3 regions of the Brevibacillus sp. FSL L8-0520 genome follow, and region 2 is predicted to be linked to each of the others. Evidence: riboswitches for the same ligand, from Rfam matches in the RefSeq annotation. Region 2 holds a riboswitch; each other region holds the start of a gene.
The links. Region 2 has a riboswitch for S-adenosylmethionine ahead of NSQ24_RS24730 (BMP family protein). Riboswitches for the same ligand answer to the same signal wherever they lie in the genome.
Positions count from the first base shown of each region.

Region 1: linked by a shared signal. The riboswitch ahead of NSQ24_RS17215 (aminotransferase class I/II-fold pyridoxal phosphate-dependent enzyme) and the one ahead of NSQ24_RS24730 (BMP family protein) in region 2 are both predicted to bind S-adenosylmethionine.
Region 3: linked by a shared signal. The riboswitch ahead of NSQ24_RS19000 (pyridoxal phosphate-dependent aminotransferase) and the one ahead of NSQ24_RS24730 (BMP family protein) in region 2 are both predicted to bind S-adenosylmethionine.

Region 1 is NZ_CP150171.1:3,454,108-3,459,647, reverse strand. Features, by position in the region: gene NSQ24_RS17235 (IS3 family transposase) at 1-210, shown strand, start outside; gene NSQ24_RS17230 (hypothetical protein) at 364-1,728, shown strand; gene NSQ24_RS17225 (DUF5665 domain-containing protein) at 1,804-2,139, opposite strand; gene NSQ24_RS17220 (pyridoxamine 5'-phosphate oxidase family protein) at 2,290-2,748, shown strand; SAM riboswitch class I at 2,841-2,958, shown strand; gene NSQ24_RS17215 (aminotransferase class I/II-fold pyridoxal phosphate-dependent enzyme) at 3,053-4,216, shown strand; gene NSQ24_RS17210 (aminotransferase class I/II-fold pyridoxal phosphate-dependent enzyme) at 4,213-5,397, shown strand; gene NSQ24_RS17205 (YhcN/YlaJ family sporulation lipoprotein) at 5,429-5,540, opposite strand, start outside.
Region 2 is NZ_CP150171.1:5,071,766-5,077,305, forward strand. Features, by position in the region: gene NSQ24_RS24725 (ABC transporter ATP-binding protein) at 1-1,504, opposite strand, end outside; gene NSQ24_RS24730 (BMP family protein) at 1,589-2,620, opposite strand; SAM riboswitch class I at 2,826-2,940, opposite strand; gene NSQ24_RS24735 (methyl-accepting chemotaxis protein) at 3,030-4,502, opposite strand; gene NSQ24_RS24740 (NAD(P)/FAD-dependent oxidoreductase) at 4,792-5,540, opposite strand, start outside.
Region 3 is NZ_CP150171.1:3,786,758-3,792,297, forward strand. Features, by position in the region: gene NSQ24_RS18990 (PLP-dependent aminotransferase family protein) at 33-1,232, opposite strand; gene NSQ24_RS18995 (hypothetical protein) at 1,398-1,667, shown strand; gene NSQ24_RS19000 (pyridoxal phosphate-dependent aminotransferase) at 2,112-3,287, opposite strand; SAM riboswitch class I at 3,393-3,505, opposite strand; gene NSQ24_RS19005 (MFS transporter) at 3,799-5,139, opposite strand; gene moaC (cyclic pyranopterin monophosphate synthase MoaC) at 5,147-5,540, opposite strand, start outside.

The DNA of each region.
Region 1 (5,540 bases), 1.6 Mb from region 2:
TCTCGGAGAGGCAACTGTTATGATAATGCCTCGATGGAGAGCTTCTTCTCGCATCTCAAAACGGAAGGGCTCTACCCTTATGATATCCGAAGTGTGGATGAGGCACAAAGGCGAATTGAGGAATATATTCAATTCTACAACCAAAGTCGACCACAACGAAAATTAAAAAGGCTGACGCCTGTTGAATTCAGACGTCAGCTGTCGGTCTAACGGTCGGGTTTTTTCTTACTGTCCACTAAATGGGGTCTTGACCAATGCTTTGGCGGGGCCCTATTTTTTATTTCTGCAACTTTTCCAAGGTTGCCCTCGTCTGTAACTGTGCCCAGGGCATTGAGGGAAAACATGGAAAGGGGAAGTACATCAATGAAAAAATACATGACCAGGCCCGTGCTGGCAGTTGTGGCTGCCGCTACGATAATTGGGGGCGTAACGCCGCTGCTGGCCAATGCCAGTACAACCGGAAGCAGCAGTGCGATCAAGGTTGTCATGAATGAAGAAGGCAAGCAAGTGACTCGCTACAATCTGAAAGAGCTGGCAACAAACGATCCGGCCACGCTCAATCTGTTGCTGAAAACGCAGGCAGATCACTTGTATATTGTAGTGGACAAACTGAATCTCGACGTAAAAATGCAAACGTACATTGAGCAAAATGAGGCGGAGTGGAACCGGATTTACAAGGAGTACTATTCCGATATTTACCTCGAAGTACGTTTTGACGAAACTGAGCAGGGCTTTGTCAGCCTAACTCCAGAGACAAAAGACAGCACCACCTACCTGAAAGGTGAAGTAACGGATGAAGTAACCAAAGTCGTGGTTGTCAAGCCAAATGGCGACAGCATCGAAGTCGTGCCAACGGCCAACGACAGCTTTTCGGTGAGCTTTGCGGCCACTGTGAGCGCGACTCCGCAATACGCGACAGTGAAAGCTTACGTCAACGACAAACTGGTCGATACCCGCGAAGTGCGGATCAACTCGGGAACTGTTGTAGATTCCGATGTTTTGATTCATACGCAGGCTGTTTTGGATAGCAAAAAGGGTGAATTGAAAGTAAACGGCATTGTAAACCTTACGGCAGGCAAAGTAGTCGTGACCTATGACGGAGACAAGAGAGGCGCCGGCGTGAAAAAGCTGTGGGACGGTGTCGGCTCCTATTCAGTCACCATGAAGGATGTAGAGGCTGACAAAGGGAAAGTATTGATTGAGGTGTACAAGGACGGCAAGAAGCTTGATTCGGAATCCGTCGATCTGCTTGTTGTCAACAAGCCGGATAAACCGACCAAGCCGGAAACGCCGAAGCCTGCCCAATACAAAATTACCGGAACCGCCAAGCTTGACGCCAAAGATAAGGAAATTGAAGTAGAAGGGGAAATCGCAGGATTCTCCAAAAACCAAAAAGCGAAGCTGTATGTAATCGCTCCGGACGGCAAAAAACACGAGGTCAAGATAGACGATGACGGGGAGTTCGAAGTGGAGCTCTCTTACAAAAATCGTTCTTACAGCGCCAAGTCCGTCCATCTGGAAGTAGTCGTTGACGGGAAGGTCGTAGCACAAGCTGACATTCCTCACGGTACGCCAGTAAACGAAGTTGATGACGATAAAGATAAAGATAAGAAAAAGAAGGACAAAGACAAAAAGCATCCGAACGGAAATGCGTATGGCTACTGGAAAAAGCATGGCCATGACGATGACGGAGACGATGACGATAACGACGATCGCGACAACGACTAATCCGTTGCATTCTTGAGCGGCCACGAATGGCAATCTTCTTTCTGCTCCGGGCAGCTTGCCAATCATTCCATTTGACTAGGGCTGACGGTAGGTGGAGACATAATCCATCAGTTGGCTGATGTAGTCCCCGATGATGGGAATCGAGAGGAATTTGCTCAGGACGGAACCGAGAATGGCCAGTACGATGGCTGTTCCGATCGTCAGTCCCAGGCCCCGTGCCAGACCTGCCAGGAAATTGATCCAAAGCAGCTTGCGCGGGGCTGTATAATTTTGAATGACATCTGCCAGACGGATATCCTCTAAAAACATGGCGATTTTGTCCATCCGGTCATTTAATTTGCGTGCCTCCTGAATTTCTTCGAGGAGCTGGTCAATCTTTGACAACAGGCGGTCTGTGGGGCTTTGTGACATCTGGTTTCTCCTCCTGTCTCCTATGGTTACCAGTTAAGTAACAGTGTAGGGAAAAAAAGGGGAAGAATCAAGCGCATGCCGGAAAGGTTTGCCTATCTCTTCCTTGGCGGGTACAATAGACGTACAAAACTTACACAAGGAGGCTTCGGAATGGCTGAGACCGTATCCCAAACGCTTTCGGAGGAACTGTTCGGGTTGTTGCAGCAGGAGCGGTTTATCACATTGGGCACCATTGACCATGAGTCTGGGGCGCCATCGCTCAGCTCGCTTTCCTGGACGTTTGCGGCATCGCCGCAAGTCATCCGGTTTGCGGTAGACAACCGTTCACGCATCTTGACCAATATCGCCAAGCAGCCACAAGTGGTTCTGCATTTGATTGGTGCTGGCTCTTCTTATGCCATTAACGGAAGGGCTGTATTGAAGAGTGAGCGGATGGAGGAGGTTCCCCTGAAGCTGGCGATGGTGGAGGTTACCATTGAGGCGGTGCGTGATGTCATGTTCTACGGTTCCCGTATCTCCGTAGAACCGCAGTATGAAAAAACATATGATAAAAATGCGGCGGCGAAGCTGGACAATCAGGTGATGACAGCACTGCGCAAAGCGGAGTAACAGAGAAAACGGGTGAAAACGAAGAGGAAATATCTGTTGACAATCACTCGATATTTCCGTTAGTATTAGGATCAACAAATTGAATAGCAAACTTCTTATCCAGAGAGGCGGAGGGACTGGCCCGATGATGCCCGGCAACCAATTTTCCTGTTAACAGGACGATACTGGTGCTAATTCCTGCAGAGCAAATCATGCTCTGAAAGATGAGAAGGGTTTGCTTGCGGCGACGTAAACAAAGCCTTCTTTTCAAAAGAAAAGAGGGCTTTTTCATGCCCTCAACATCAAAGCAGAGGGAGAGATTGCTATGCATCTGGAAACGAAACTGGTACAGGCGGGGGTAGGTCGTGATACGATCACGGGCGCGGTAAGCTTCCCGGTTTACTATGCGACCGCTTACCGCCACCCGTCTCTTGGTCAAAGTACCGGATACGATTACACCCGTACGGCCAATCCGACACGCAAGGTGCTGGAGGAGGCGATCGCAGAGGCCGAGTGCGGTGATGCCGGTTTTGCCTGTGCTTCCGGGATGGCAGCGATTCACACAGTCATGGGACTTTTTTCTCAAGGCGACCATTTGATCGTTTCGCTTGATTTATACGGTGGGACATACCGTCTTTTTGAGCAGGTCCTTTCCCGCTACGGGCTCCAGTTCAGCTATGTTGATCTGCGCGATCTTCAGGCATTTGCGGGCGCGATCCGTCCGGAGACAAAAGCCGTTCTCATCGAGACGCCGACAAATCCGCTGATGCAAATAACGGATATCGCTTGCGTAGCCGGGATCGCCAAACGAAGCGGTTTGCTGACCATCGTGGACAATACCTTTATGACGCCGTACTATCAGCGTCCACTGGAGCTGGGGGCAGATCTGGTGCTCCATAGCGGGACGAAATATCTTGGAGGCCACAATGACGTGCTGGCTGGCCTGATTGTGACAAAAGGCGCTGAGTTGTCTGAAAAGGTCCGGTTTTTGCACAACTCCATCGGTGCAACCCTCGGCCCACAGGATTGCTGGCTGCTGGTCAGAGGCATGAAGACGCTCGCTTTGCGTATGGAGCGACATCAGAGCAATGCTCTCCAGGTTGCGCGCAAACTGCGGGAGCATCCGGCGGTCACCGATGTATTCTATCCGGGATTGGACGATCATCCCGGCTACGAGATTCAGAGCAAACAGGCGACCGGTTACAGCGGCATGGTGTCCTTCCGCGTTCGCTTCTCTGCTCAGGTGGGGCCGTTTTTGGAAAACTTGCGCATCATCTCTTTTGCGGAGAGTCTGGGAGGCGTCGAGTCTTTGTGCACGTATCCGGCGACACAGACTCATGCCGACATTCCGCAAAAAATTCGAGAATACGTCGGGGTCTGTGATCGTTTGCTGCGATTGTCGGTAGGAGTTGAACATCCGGATGATTTGATTCATGATTTGATACAGGCTCTCGATGCAAGTCTGGTAGCGGAAGGGTGTAGACGATGAAATTTGCCACGAAACTGCTTCACGGGACATCTTGTTTCGATCCGGTGACCGGTGCGGCATCCACGCCGATTTACCAGGCATCTACGTTTCACCAAGCGGATTTGGACCGTCCGGGCGCATACGACTATGCGCGGTCCGGCAACCCGACCCGGCATGCATTGGAAGAGGCGATTGCCGTCCTGGAGGGCGGTGCGCGGGGATTTGCATTTGCTTCCGGCATGGCCGCGATTTCCAGCGTGTTTATGCTGTTTTCCGCGGGCGATCATGTTGTCGTGGCAGAAGATGTCTACGGCGGAACGTATCGCTTTTTGACCAAAGTGTTGTCCCGCATGAATATTGACGTTACGTTCGTGGATACGACCTGCGTAGAGGCAGTGGAGAGAGCCGTCACTCCTCGCACTCGCGGGATCTACCTGGAGACACCTTCTAATCCGACGTTGAAGGTGACAGACATCGCAGCTGTCTGCCATATCGCAAAGGCCAAGAATATCATAGTCATTGTCGACAATACGTTTCTGACCCCGTACTACCAGCGTCCGCTTGAACTCGGAGCAGATATCGTCATCCACTCAGCGACGAAGTTCATCGGCGGCCACAGCGATGTCGTTGCAGGGCTGGCTGTTACCAAGGATGCTGAGCTGGGTGAACAGCTTTACTTTATCCAAAACGGCATGGGAGCGGTACTCGGAGCGCAGGATTCCTGGCTGGTGATGCGCGGGCTGAAATCGCTGAAAGCCAGACTGGATGTAAGCACCCAAACAGCGGAAAAGATCGCTCGATGGCTCGCAAATCATCCTTCCGTTGCAAAGGTACATTATACGGGACTAGCGGGTCATCCCGGCCACCAGCTCCAATCGAGGCAGGCGAGCGGCCACGGAGCCGTGCTGTCCTTTGATGTGGGCAGCAGAGAGCGGGCGAAGGCTTTGTTTGATCGGGTTACGCTTCCGATCGTAGCGGTCAGTCTCGGAGCCGTAGAAACCATTCTGTCGTATCCGGCGATGATGTCACATGCCGCTATGCCAGCGGCAGAAAGAGAGCGTCGCGGTATAACGGACGGATTGATTCGCTTATCCGCCGGACTGGAAGACGCTGACGACCTCGTCCGCGACCTGGAACAGGCGCTTGAAGGTGTAGAGGCCGCTTTATCTGAAAGCAAAAGCAAGGCATTCTCCGGGGCATAACCGGGAGAATGCCTTTTTATTGAGGAGCTTTTTACTGCCGGTTGACCGGTATTTTGCGATTTCCTTCCGGTTTTGCGTTGCCGCTGTTGTTCAGGCGTTGTTCGTTTTCTCTGGATGGCGCTTCCTCTTTCATTTGAACATCG
Region 2 (5,540 bases):
ACACGCTTCCTCCCGCCATCAATACGCTGATTTTCTCCTCTGTCGCTTCCGAGCGTGTCAGCTCCCCGGCGATCCTCCCTTTGTACATCACCAAAATCCGGTCGGACAGCGCCAGTATTTCTGTCAATTCAGACGAGACGAGCAAAATGCCGTCTCCATTGTTCCGCTTTTCCAGCAGAGCCTGATGGATGTATTCCATCGCGCCGATGTCAACGCCGCGAGTAGGCTCGGCCGCGATCAACAGTGGTGTATTCTGTCCCAGCTCGCGGGCGACAATCAGCTTTTGCAAATTGCCCCCGGAGAGGTTGCCTGCCTGCTCTTTCAAATGAAGAGAGCCTGTCTTGATCGCAAACCGCTCGACCCACTCTTCCACGACACGGCGGAATTTGCTGCGCAAAACGACACCGCGGCGCATGTACTCCGGCTTGCGCTGATAGCCCATCAGCGCGTTTTCCTCGACGCTTTCCCGCTTTGCTGTCCCCCACAGGTAGCGGTCTTCGGGAATGTGGGCCAATCCTGCCTCGCGAATCGCTGCCACCGACTGGCCAGTCACATCCTTTTCTCCGAGATAGACTTTCCCTTCCGAAACAGCCCGCAGGCCGGTCAATGCCTCCAAAAGCTCGGATTGCCCGTTGCCGGATACCCCGGCGATCCCGACGATCTCCCCGTGGTGTACGGAAAACGTCACGTCGTCTACGAGCGTTTGTTTTTCCCGGATGCTCAGGCCCTGCACCCGCAAAAGCGGCTTTCCTTCCAGGCGGACCCGATCAGTGAGCTGCTGAAGCTCGCGGCCTACCATCATACGGGCGAGGTCGTCCGCATTGGTTTCGCTTCGGGAAACGGTTCCGGTCACGCGCCCCCCGCGCAGGACAGTGACCCGGTCTGCCACCTCCATGACCTCCTGGAGCTTGTGGGTAATCAAAATGACGCTTTTGCCGCTTTCGGCCAAATGGCGGATCGTCTGCAGCAGCTCCTTTACCTCCAGCGGCGTGAGCACCGCAGTCGGCTCGTCCAGCACGATAATATCTGCACCCTGGTAGAGCACCTTCAGGATTTCTACCCGCTGCTGCTCCCCTACGGAGCAGCTGGATACCTTGGCGTTCTCGTTGATCGGTATCCGGTATCGCTCACTGAGCGAGCGGACTGCACTCGCCGCTTCTTTTCGCTGAAACAGCCCTTTGCGCTGCGGTTCGTAGCCGATCACGATATTTTCCGCAACGGTAAAGTCGGGAAACAGCATGAAGTGCTGGTGAACCATGCCAATCCCGTGGCGGATCGCATCCTCCGGGCCGCGAAAGACGACGGGCTTGCCATTTACTGCGATCTCTCCGGCAGTGGGCTGCTCCATACCGTACAGCATGCGCATCAGCGTGGTTTTGCCCGCTCCGTTCTCGCCGACGATCGCATGGACCTCCCCCTCTTTCAACGTAAACGAAACGTTGTCATTGGCGGTAAAATCGCCGTAGCGCTTGGTCATGCCCCGCATTTCCAGTCGGTTCTCCACCTTTTCCCCCTCCCTCTTTTGTCTTCCCGGTAGAGCAGGAAACCGACTACGCTCATGTAGCCGGTTTCCGAATCAGCGCTCTCGCTATTGTTTCAGCGGGTCTGTCACGGTTCTCGTCCCCGCGACGATCTCATCCTTGATCGCTTTTACCTTGCTGACGACTTCTTCTCCAATGAACGGGTTCAGCGGAGTCGGGCTGTCATGCGTAACGTAGGTCACGCCGACGCCGTTCTCCTTCAGTCCGTAGGCGACGACACCCGGCTTCAAGCTGCCGTCCACAAATGCCTTCACCGTTTCATACACAGCGGAGTCCGTTCCTTTCAACTGGGACAGGACGATATGCTCAGGGTCGATGCTGGTCCGGTCAACGTCTTGTCCGGAGGTGTAGAAGCCTTTTTCCTTGGCTGCTTCAAACACGCCAAGATCTCCTACAGCCGCTGCGCCGTAAATAAAGTCCGCTCCTTTGGAAGCCTGCAGCAGCGCCAGCTCCTTCGCTTTTGCCGGGTCGCTGAAGCTGCCGACGTAGTTGATCTGCACTTCTGCGTTCGGGTTGGTCGCCTTGAGCCCTTCCTGAAAACCGACTGTCCATTTTTTCAGGATCGGAATGTCCATTGCTGCGACGATCCCTACCTTGTTGCTTTTGGTTGCCAAACCGGCAGCCGCTCCGACCAGGTATGCAGCCTCTTGCTCGCGGAACATGACACTGCGGACGTTGGGCAAATCAACTTGCGTATCGATGATGGCGAAGGTGCGGTCCGGATTTTCTGTCGCTACCTTTTTCAGCGCATCCTCGGCTTCAAAGGAAGACGTGATGATCAAATCGTATTGCTCGGCCACTGCCACGCGGATATTTTCCTCGATAGCCCCATGGTCTGTGGATTCAATCGTCTTGACATCCACCCCGAATTCCTGGGCGGCTTTCTTCGCTCCATCGTCCATCTGCTGGAAGAACGGGTTAACCCCGATTTTCTCGGGCAGCACCAGCGCGATCCGCTTTTTCGCTGTTTCTTGTCCGCCTGTCTGGGCTTGTCCCTTGTCTTCGGGGGCGCTGCTGTTTGTCGAGCATCCGGCTGCCAGTACAGCGAATGTCGTTAAAGCCAGAAGCAATTTTTTCATGATGTCCTCTCTCCTATCAATATCCCGAACGATAATATTCGTTTTTATAACAAAATATCGTTGGTTTATGGCGTGTATTAAAAATCAATTTGAATAAAATACGAATATTATTATATTTAATTAAATTAACGTTCGTCAACAACCTCCTTTGCACAAAGAAAAAACTCTTCCCGGAGGAAGAGTTTGCCGTATATCGCTAACCTCTTCCTCATCTCTCAGAACCCAAACAGGTTCTGTAGGAATTGGCACCTTTCTGTGCACGTGTGCACAGTGGTTGCCGGGCTTCATCGGGCCAGTCCCTCCGCCGCTCTTGATAAGGTAAGGTGAAACTATTTAATTGATATTGAATTCATTCTAGCAGATCAATTGAAAAATGCAATTCTTTTTTCAGCAATTTCAAACATTACGATTATCGCTGAAATGATTGCTGCAGCTTTGTCGACAAGGCGTTCAGCTCGCCCAGCTCCTCGGTAATCTCCCGCACCTTTTGGTGCTGGTTTTCCGCCGTCGCAAACAATTCCTCCAGGTTGGCAACAGACTCCTCGGTGACCGCTGTAATCGTAGACATCTCGGCCGCCACTTCCCCGGAGCGCATTTTCACGCGATCCATGCTCGTCCGCACATGCTCGACTGCCTCCAGGAACGCTTCCATGCCTGTTCGCACTGTCTCGATAGACGCCACTGTCTCTACCGCCAGCTCCTGTCCCTTTGCTACCGACACTTCGCCCGTGCTCATGTGCTTCACGGCGTTTTCACTCTCTTGATGCAGCGACTGCAAAATTTCGGTAATCTCCTGCGTAGCCGTCGCGCTTTGCTCAGCCAGCTTGCGCACCTCGTCCGCCACGACGGCGAAGCCCCGGCCGTGCTCACCCGCACGAGCCGATTCGATCGCGGCATTGAGCGCGAGCAGGTTCGTCTGTGTCGCGATCTGGTTGATCGTCTGGACGATTTCCTCGACCTTGTTGGCTTGCTTGTTCAGCTCGCGGATCGTCGAAGACGCCACATTGACCGCCTGAACGATTTGCTCCATTTGCTCGGAAAGCTCGCTCATCATGCTGATGCTTCCTGCCAAGCGGCGGCTGTTCTGATCCGCTTCCGCCTTCATGACGGCCGCTTGCTCGTTGACAGTCACAATTTCCTGGTCGATCGACTGCACTTCTTCCTCGATTTTGACAGTGGAATTGGCTTGGGATTCCATTCCGGTCGCCACTTCCTTGAAGGCGACCATCATCTCGTCCGTGTTGCGCCTTGTCGTCTCGGCATGCTCATGGACATGCACGGATGTGCGCTCCACCTGCTCTGTTACCATCTTGATATTCCGCAGCAGCTCTTCCAGGCGCTGCTCTTTGTCTTCGGCTTCCCGTCTCGCGCTGTCCGCTTTTGCAAGCGACGCTTGTCCAGCCAGACAGAGATAGGTGAGCCCCGCGATCATCAGCACGAAGGCGACAATGCGAAGCAGCAAATTGACTTCCGAAAAATGGCCGTCAAACAACTGGTAAGAACCGGTGTAAAATCCGATTAATGTCGCCGCAACCTGCATCGCCCCCGCCGATACAATCAGCTTCCAGTCCAGATAGGCTGCCAAAAAGCCCAGGACGATGAACGCGAGAAACGAGATTTCCTGAAACGGTGTATAGTGGTCAAATGCAATCGAGTAATAGAGAAGACCAATTCCGACCAGATACCGGATCAAGTAGCTGTCCTTGCGAATGAAGTACAACGGAGAAACGATCAGTGTTGCCAGCAAGCCTGCGGAGGTGACCTTCCAGAAGTTCACATCCATCTGACACGCGATCCAGCCTGCAACCCAGAGATGATTCCATAAAATAAAGATCATAAAGCCTTCTTTGTTCGTCAAGGTGTTGCGGACCAACTGAAACATATGTACCCCCTCTTGCCTGTCGTACTTGCGAAATGCTCTTGATGCCATTATAGACTGAGAAAAGTCCCAGCGACTACGAATAATGTAAGAATGTGTGAAAAAAGTTCCATCATTCGACTGGTTCTGAAGATGCACAACTGGTCGTTTTCGGCCTCGCATGCTGGCCAAACAATCTGCTGTCGAATTTCGTACCCATGCCCGCCACTCCCCTATATGCAATGCAAAAGCAGGTGCCCCGCTGTCTGCTTGAGACTTTGGAGCACCTGCTTTTTCCGATTTATAGACTATGCTACTGCAACGATTTTTTGATGATATTACGGGCGATCCATACGCCTGCAGCCCCGGCCTGTGCCAGTCCGCGCGTAATGCCCGCACCGTCGCCGCCGCAGTACAGCCCTTTGATTTCCGTCTCGAACTCCTCGGTCAGCTTTGGACGGGCAGAGTAAAATTTGGCCTCTACGCCATAGAACAGTGTGTGCTCGGAAGCGATTCCCGGTGTCACCTTGTCCAGCGCCTCGACCATTTCGATCAAGCTTTTCATCGTATTGTACGGCAGAACCAGGCCCAAATCGCCGGGAACGGCTTCCTTGAGCGTCGGCTCCAAAAACCCTTCGCGGATGCGGGACTCGGTAGAGCGGCGTCCGCGCAAAATGTCTCCGTATTTCTGGACGATGACGCCGCCATTGGAAAGATCGTTGGCGCGTTTGCAAATTTCGCGAGCGTATTCGTTCGGCTTGTCAAACGGCTCGGTAAATTTGTGCGAAACGAGCAGAGCAAAGTTTGTATTCTGGGAGCCCAGCGCAGGGTCCTTGTAAGAGTGGCCGTTTGCCGCCATGACGCCGCTGTGGTTTTCCACGACGACGTGACCGGACGGGTTGCTGCAGAAGGTGCGGACCCTCGTCCCGACCGATGTGTTGAAGATGAATTTTCCTTCGTACAGATGCTCATTGATCTCGCGCATCACCACGTCGGACGTCTCGACCCGCACGCCTACGTCTACCTGGTTGTTGTACATTTTCAGACGGCGCTTTTTCAAAA
Region 3 (5,540 bases), 1.3 Mb from region 2:
CTGTTTTATTCGATCCACGTATTCATTTATCGCTAGTGAGCGACTAGCTGGCTGTACTCCGCAAACGCTTTGCCCAAGCGGTTGATCGCCAGTTCGGTATGTTCCCGATCCAGCAGCGTATAGTTGAGGCGCATCGTATTCGTTTGAGGCTGGTCCGCGTAGAACGGGATACCGGGAACAAACGCGACGCCTTCCTTGACAGCCTGCGCCAGCAGCTTCTCGGAGTGTACATGCTCCGGCAGCTCTACCCAGAGGAACATTCCGCCTCTCGGTTTATTCCACTTCATGCCGCTGGTTTGACGACAGAGCAGCTCGTGCATCCACTCCATCCGCTCTTTGTACGAGTCGCGGATTTTTTGAATATGGCTTTCCAAATCAAACCGGGACAGCAGCTCATACAGAGCAAATTGGTCGATTGTGCTGGACTGCAAGTCGATTGCCTGCTTGGCTTTTACCATCATCTGAATCACCTGGCTGTCTCCAATCGCCCACCCCGTTCGAAGACCCGGAGCGACGATTTTGGAGAAGGTGCTGGTGTAGACGACAGCCGATCCGTCCGGATGCTCATCGAGAGAAAAAATGCTGCGATAAGGCGCCTCGCCGTCGAACTGGATTTCCCCGTACGGATCGTCTTCCAGAATCAAAATGTTGTTTTCCCGGCATTGTTTCAGCAGTCCCAAGCGTTTTTCCAGACTCCAAACCTTTCCTGTCGGGTTTGCAAACGTCGGAATGACATAGGCCATCTTCGGGCGATATTGTGCGATTTTTCTGGCAAGGTCCTCCATATCCATGCCTTCCGCATCTCCATCCACCGGAATAGCTCGAATGCCGCGAAATTGGAACAGTTGCACGGCCGCGAGATACGTTGGATTTTCTACCAGCACGACGTCGCCTTCGTCCAGATAGACACGGCAGAGCAAGTCGACGGCCTGCTGGGAGCCGGTAGTGATCAGCATGTTTTCTACGCCAACATTCATATGCTTTTGTTTCATGCGGGACGAAACCCATTCCCGAAGCGGAATGTACCCGTCAGTCAAGCCGTATTGCAGCGATTTTGCTCCGTGATCCAGAGCGCGATTGAAGGCTTCTCTCATTTCTTCGATTGGAAAAGAATCCTCTGCCGGCAGGCCGCCTGCCAAAGACAATACTTGATTGCCCTGTGTCAGCTTCAGGATTTCGCGCACGGCCGAGGAGCTGAGTGCGCTGGTTGATTTGGAAAATGAATATTCCATGTTCGGTTCCCCCTAGATTTCGCTTATACCTGTTTTATCACTGCGGCCGTCATAAGTCCAATCTCACAAATCTATCGGCGGAATAGGTTTTAGCTATGTCGAGCGATGGCTCGGTCGAAATCGTCGGATTTTACTCGCGACTACTTTGGTTGGGGGTATCGATGCTTGTGCAGATGTTTCCTGCTTTTCTTTTGGGTGGTAAACCGGGCTGTAGAGGTAAGAAACAGGAGAAAAAGCAAAAGTACGGTGGGACGGGTTTTTGTAGGCAAATTCGAGCCCGTCTGGATAATCGAGTTGAAGGGCTTGGGAAAACTGGAGAGCTTCCCTTACTGGAATCTGTATGACGAAAACGGCAAGCGTTTCGACGTTCGGACCGATTTTGCCAAGACGTACATGGAAGATTCAGACAAGGGGTCGTATTGGTCCAAACCCTGATTGTCAAAGGAATGGAGCAGCCTCCGCAAAAGCTGAAGCTCGCTTTGCAAACCATCGAAACACGGTACATAGACTTGAACTGGCAACCGCCGATCCCGCCTAGTCCATAAAGCTGGCCTGGGGTATCACCTGATTCCATCAAGCCATCATAAAGGCCCTGAGCGATCATAGCTCCGGGCCTTTTGCTTGGGAAGCCATGCTTTATGTTGCAAGTATGGCTTCCGCTATACACGAAAAATAAGGCTGTCTTTCTTGAAAAGGTTGCCGTCATTATGTTTTGGCATCCGTGAGTATCATTTCGAATCAAGCCTGCTTTATCCGTGAGTATCCTGCTTGATTCAGCCTGTTGTGCCACCCCGAATCGCAGGAGAAGCCTGTTTCCAGGCTTCTCCCCACCGCGGCCCCTGGACAAGGAGCAAGATAACCCGAAGCCCGCCAACAAGCTTACCGAGCAAACAGCCCCAGCTTCTCAATCCTTCGCACTGCCTCCGCCAGCCTTTCTTCGCTGGAAAGAAGCGCCGCGCGCACATACCCCTCGCCCGTCGGTCCAAAACCGACGCCAGGCGCAACCACCACATGAGCCTTTTCCAGCAGCAAATCGGAAAACTCGACCGATGTAAACCCTTCGGGAACAGGCAGCCAGCTGAAAAACGAGCCCTCTGAAGGCTTGGCCTGCCAACCGATCCGGTGGAGCTCGGCGAACAGCACATCCCGCCTGCTTTGGTAGACGGAGACGAGATCATGTACGCATTGCTGCGAGCCGGTCATCGCTTTTGCCGCCGCCATCTGCACAGCGCCGAAGAGACTGACAAAGTAATGGTCCTGAATCAAATTGACCAGCCGTACGAGCTCCTTGTTTCCGACCATAGCCCCGACGCGCCAGCCGGCCATGTTGTACGTTTTCGACAGGGTGTAAAACTCCACTCCTACTTCTTTTGCCCCCGGCACCTGCATGAAGCTGACCGGCTTTTTGCCGTCAAAGCTGATCGCACCATAGGCGAAATCATGGCAGACGACGATCTCGTGCTTGCGGGCAAAGCGGATGGTCTCTTCAAAAAATTCCACCGGAGCGTTGACCGCCGTCGGATTGTTCGGGTAATTGAGGAACATCAGCTTGGCTTTTTCCAAATCTTCCGGCTTCAACTGGCCGTAATCCGGAAGAAACGCGTTTTCAGCCTTGAGCGGCATCATGACCATGCGGCCGTCAGCTACAGCCACGCCGGACCAGTAATCCGGATAACCTGGATCGGGCACCAAAGCGACGTCCCCGGGGTTCAGCAGCACCTGACAAATCTCAACCAGACCTGTCTTGCTGCCAAACAGGATGGCTACCTCTTCCTCCGCGTCCAGCTCCACGCCGAACTCTTCCTTGTACCAGTGGGCGACGGCCTGCTTCAGCTCCAGCCTGCCGCTGAACGGCGGGTATTTGTGATGGACAGGGCGCTTGGCCTGCTCGCTCAGCTCTTCCACGATATGCTGCGGTGTCGGGAGATCGGGATTGCCCTGTCCAAGATTGATAATGTCATGTCCGGCCGCGATGGCCTTGTTTGTTTTCGCTACCAGCGTGGCAAAAAACTGCGTCGGCAGTCGGTCCACCATGGCAGATGGTTGGATGCGCATTGGCTTTCTATCCTTTCTTTCGCAAAAATAATCCAGACATCGAAGCAGGCATGCAAAAAGCCCCTTTTCCTGAACAGAAAAAGGGGCGGATCGTGCGTCTCCACGTTCTTATCTGTCAGGATCGCTCCTGCTGGAATTGGCACAGCATCTGCAGAATATCCTGCAAGATCCGCTGCCGGGCTTCATCGGGCCAGTCCCTCCACCTCTCTGGATAAGTTAACAGCAACCTATTTACTTTGAATGTCTACTATACTACTTGAGCAGGTTGGGAGTGTCAATACAATATCCCGAACCATGGCCCGGGCTGCTTTGCTGTTGCTGGCCCGGCAGCCTGCAGGGCCTCGTTAGACAGCCTGGCAGTCCTCAACTGTCAGCCTGGCGGTCCTCAACTGACAAACTGAGGAGCCTCACTGACAGGCTGAGGGGCCTCGACTGACAGCCTGAGCGGCCTCGGCTGAAAGCCTGCTGGTCTTCGCCTGACAGCTACGAGTATCCGTCCAAGCATTGCTTGTCATGACCCGAGCTTCTCCGGAGCAGGCAGAGCTGCCTTCATCTCAGGACGCTTTACAAAGGACGTGTACACGGTAAAGCAAGCGACAGCGACCAAAGCCAAAGCAGCCATGAAGTAGACCATCCCATTTGCTCCGAGCGCTTCAAAGATCACGGCGCCCATCAGCGGGCCGACCATGCGTCCTCCTGAGCCTACGCCCCCGATGAGGCCTTGAATGAACCCTTCACGTCCCGGTGGAGACAACTCGGCAGCGATGGTCGGGACGGCAGGCCACACCAGCATTTCACCCAGTGTAATGACAAACATGGCCACGAAAAAACCGGCGTACACCGTCGTCTGAGACAAGATCAGCATGGAGAGCGAAAAGACGTAGGCGCCTAACAGCAACTGCGCTTTCAGCGTACGGGCGAAGTGCCTGATCACCCAGGAGATAAACGGCTGCCCGAACAGGATCAAAGCACCATTCAGCGTCCACAGCAGGCTGTACTCCCTGAGCGTGATGCCCAGCGACTGCATATACGCCGACAGCACAGTCGTCCACTGCGAGTAAATAATCCAGCAGACCAACAACCCTGCCGACAACAGACCGAGCGCTAGCCATGCCATCGGGCGACCGGCAGCTTGAGCGGCATCCGTCGCCATTGCCGCCGCGGCCCCTTTTGATCCGCCGGCCTTCTCCGCCAATCCCGCGGCAGGCAGCTGTGCCCCCTCACCTTCCTCTGTGTGCTTCGCCGACGCTGCCACGAGCCGGCCTTCTTTTTCCTGACCGCGCTCAAGATCGACCGTGCGGCTCAAAAAGATAAAGAGAAACAGAACTGCCAGCTGCAGCGCCGCATTTCCAAAGAAAGTCCAGGCAAAGGAAATGCTCGCCAGCATTCCCGCCGAGGCGGAACCGATCGCTACCCCGATATTGAGTGCCACATAAACCGTATTCAAGCCCTTGCGGCCGCCGTCAGGCCACAAGAGGCCGATCAGGGCATTGAGCACAGGAAACATGATGCCGGAGAAAAATCCGTTCAAAAGCAGCAAGACCGTATACGTATGAAAGCTGGTTGTGAAGCCCAGTGCCACAGCTACGGCTACCGCTCCCGCTGTCGCGGCGTATACTGTGCGCATTTTCCCCCAGCGGTCAAAGAGAACCCCGCCTGTCAGACTGCCGATCAGGTACGCTCCCTGATTCAGCATCAAAAGAACACCCGCTACGGTGAGCGGCTTCCCGAGAAAATCGTGGATGTAGATCGTCACCAGCGGCCAGATACAGGCCATGCCCGTAGAATGAATAACGGCAGCAACGGCCAGAAGCCGGATGCTGCGCGGATAGGAATTCCATAGTCGACTCATCTGATGTTTACGCCTCGCTCCGATAAAAATCTCCGCTTTTCCCGCCGGTTTTGCTCTGGAGATACGTCGGCCCGATTACCATTTCCTTGTCCATGGCCTTGCACATGTCATAAACGGTGAGCGCGGCTGCGCTTGCGGCTGTCAGTGCCTCCATCTCCACGCCGGTCTTGCCGGTCGTTTTGACGGTTGCCTCGATATCCAATGTCGCTTTGTCCGCATACGAAAAGCGGATGTCAATGCCCGTCAGCGGCAGCGGATGACACATCGGGATGATCTCCCACGTCTTTTTCGCAGCCATTACTCCGGCTACCTGTGCGACAGCCAATACATCCCCCTTGGCAATCTGCCCCTCGCGAATGCGCAGCAGCGTTTCCGGCTTCATCGTGATTTTGCTGACAGCC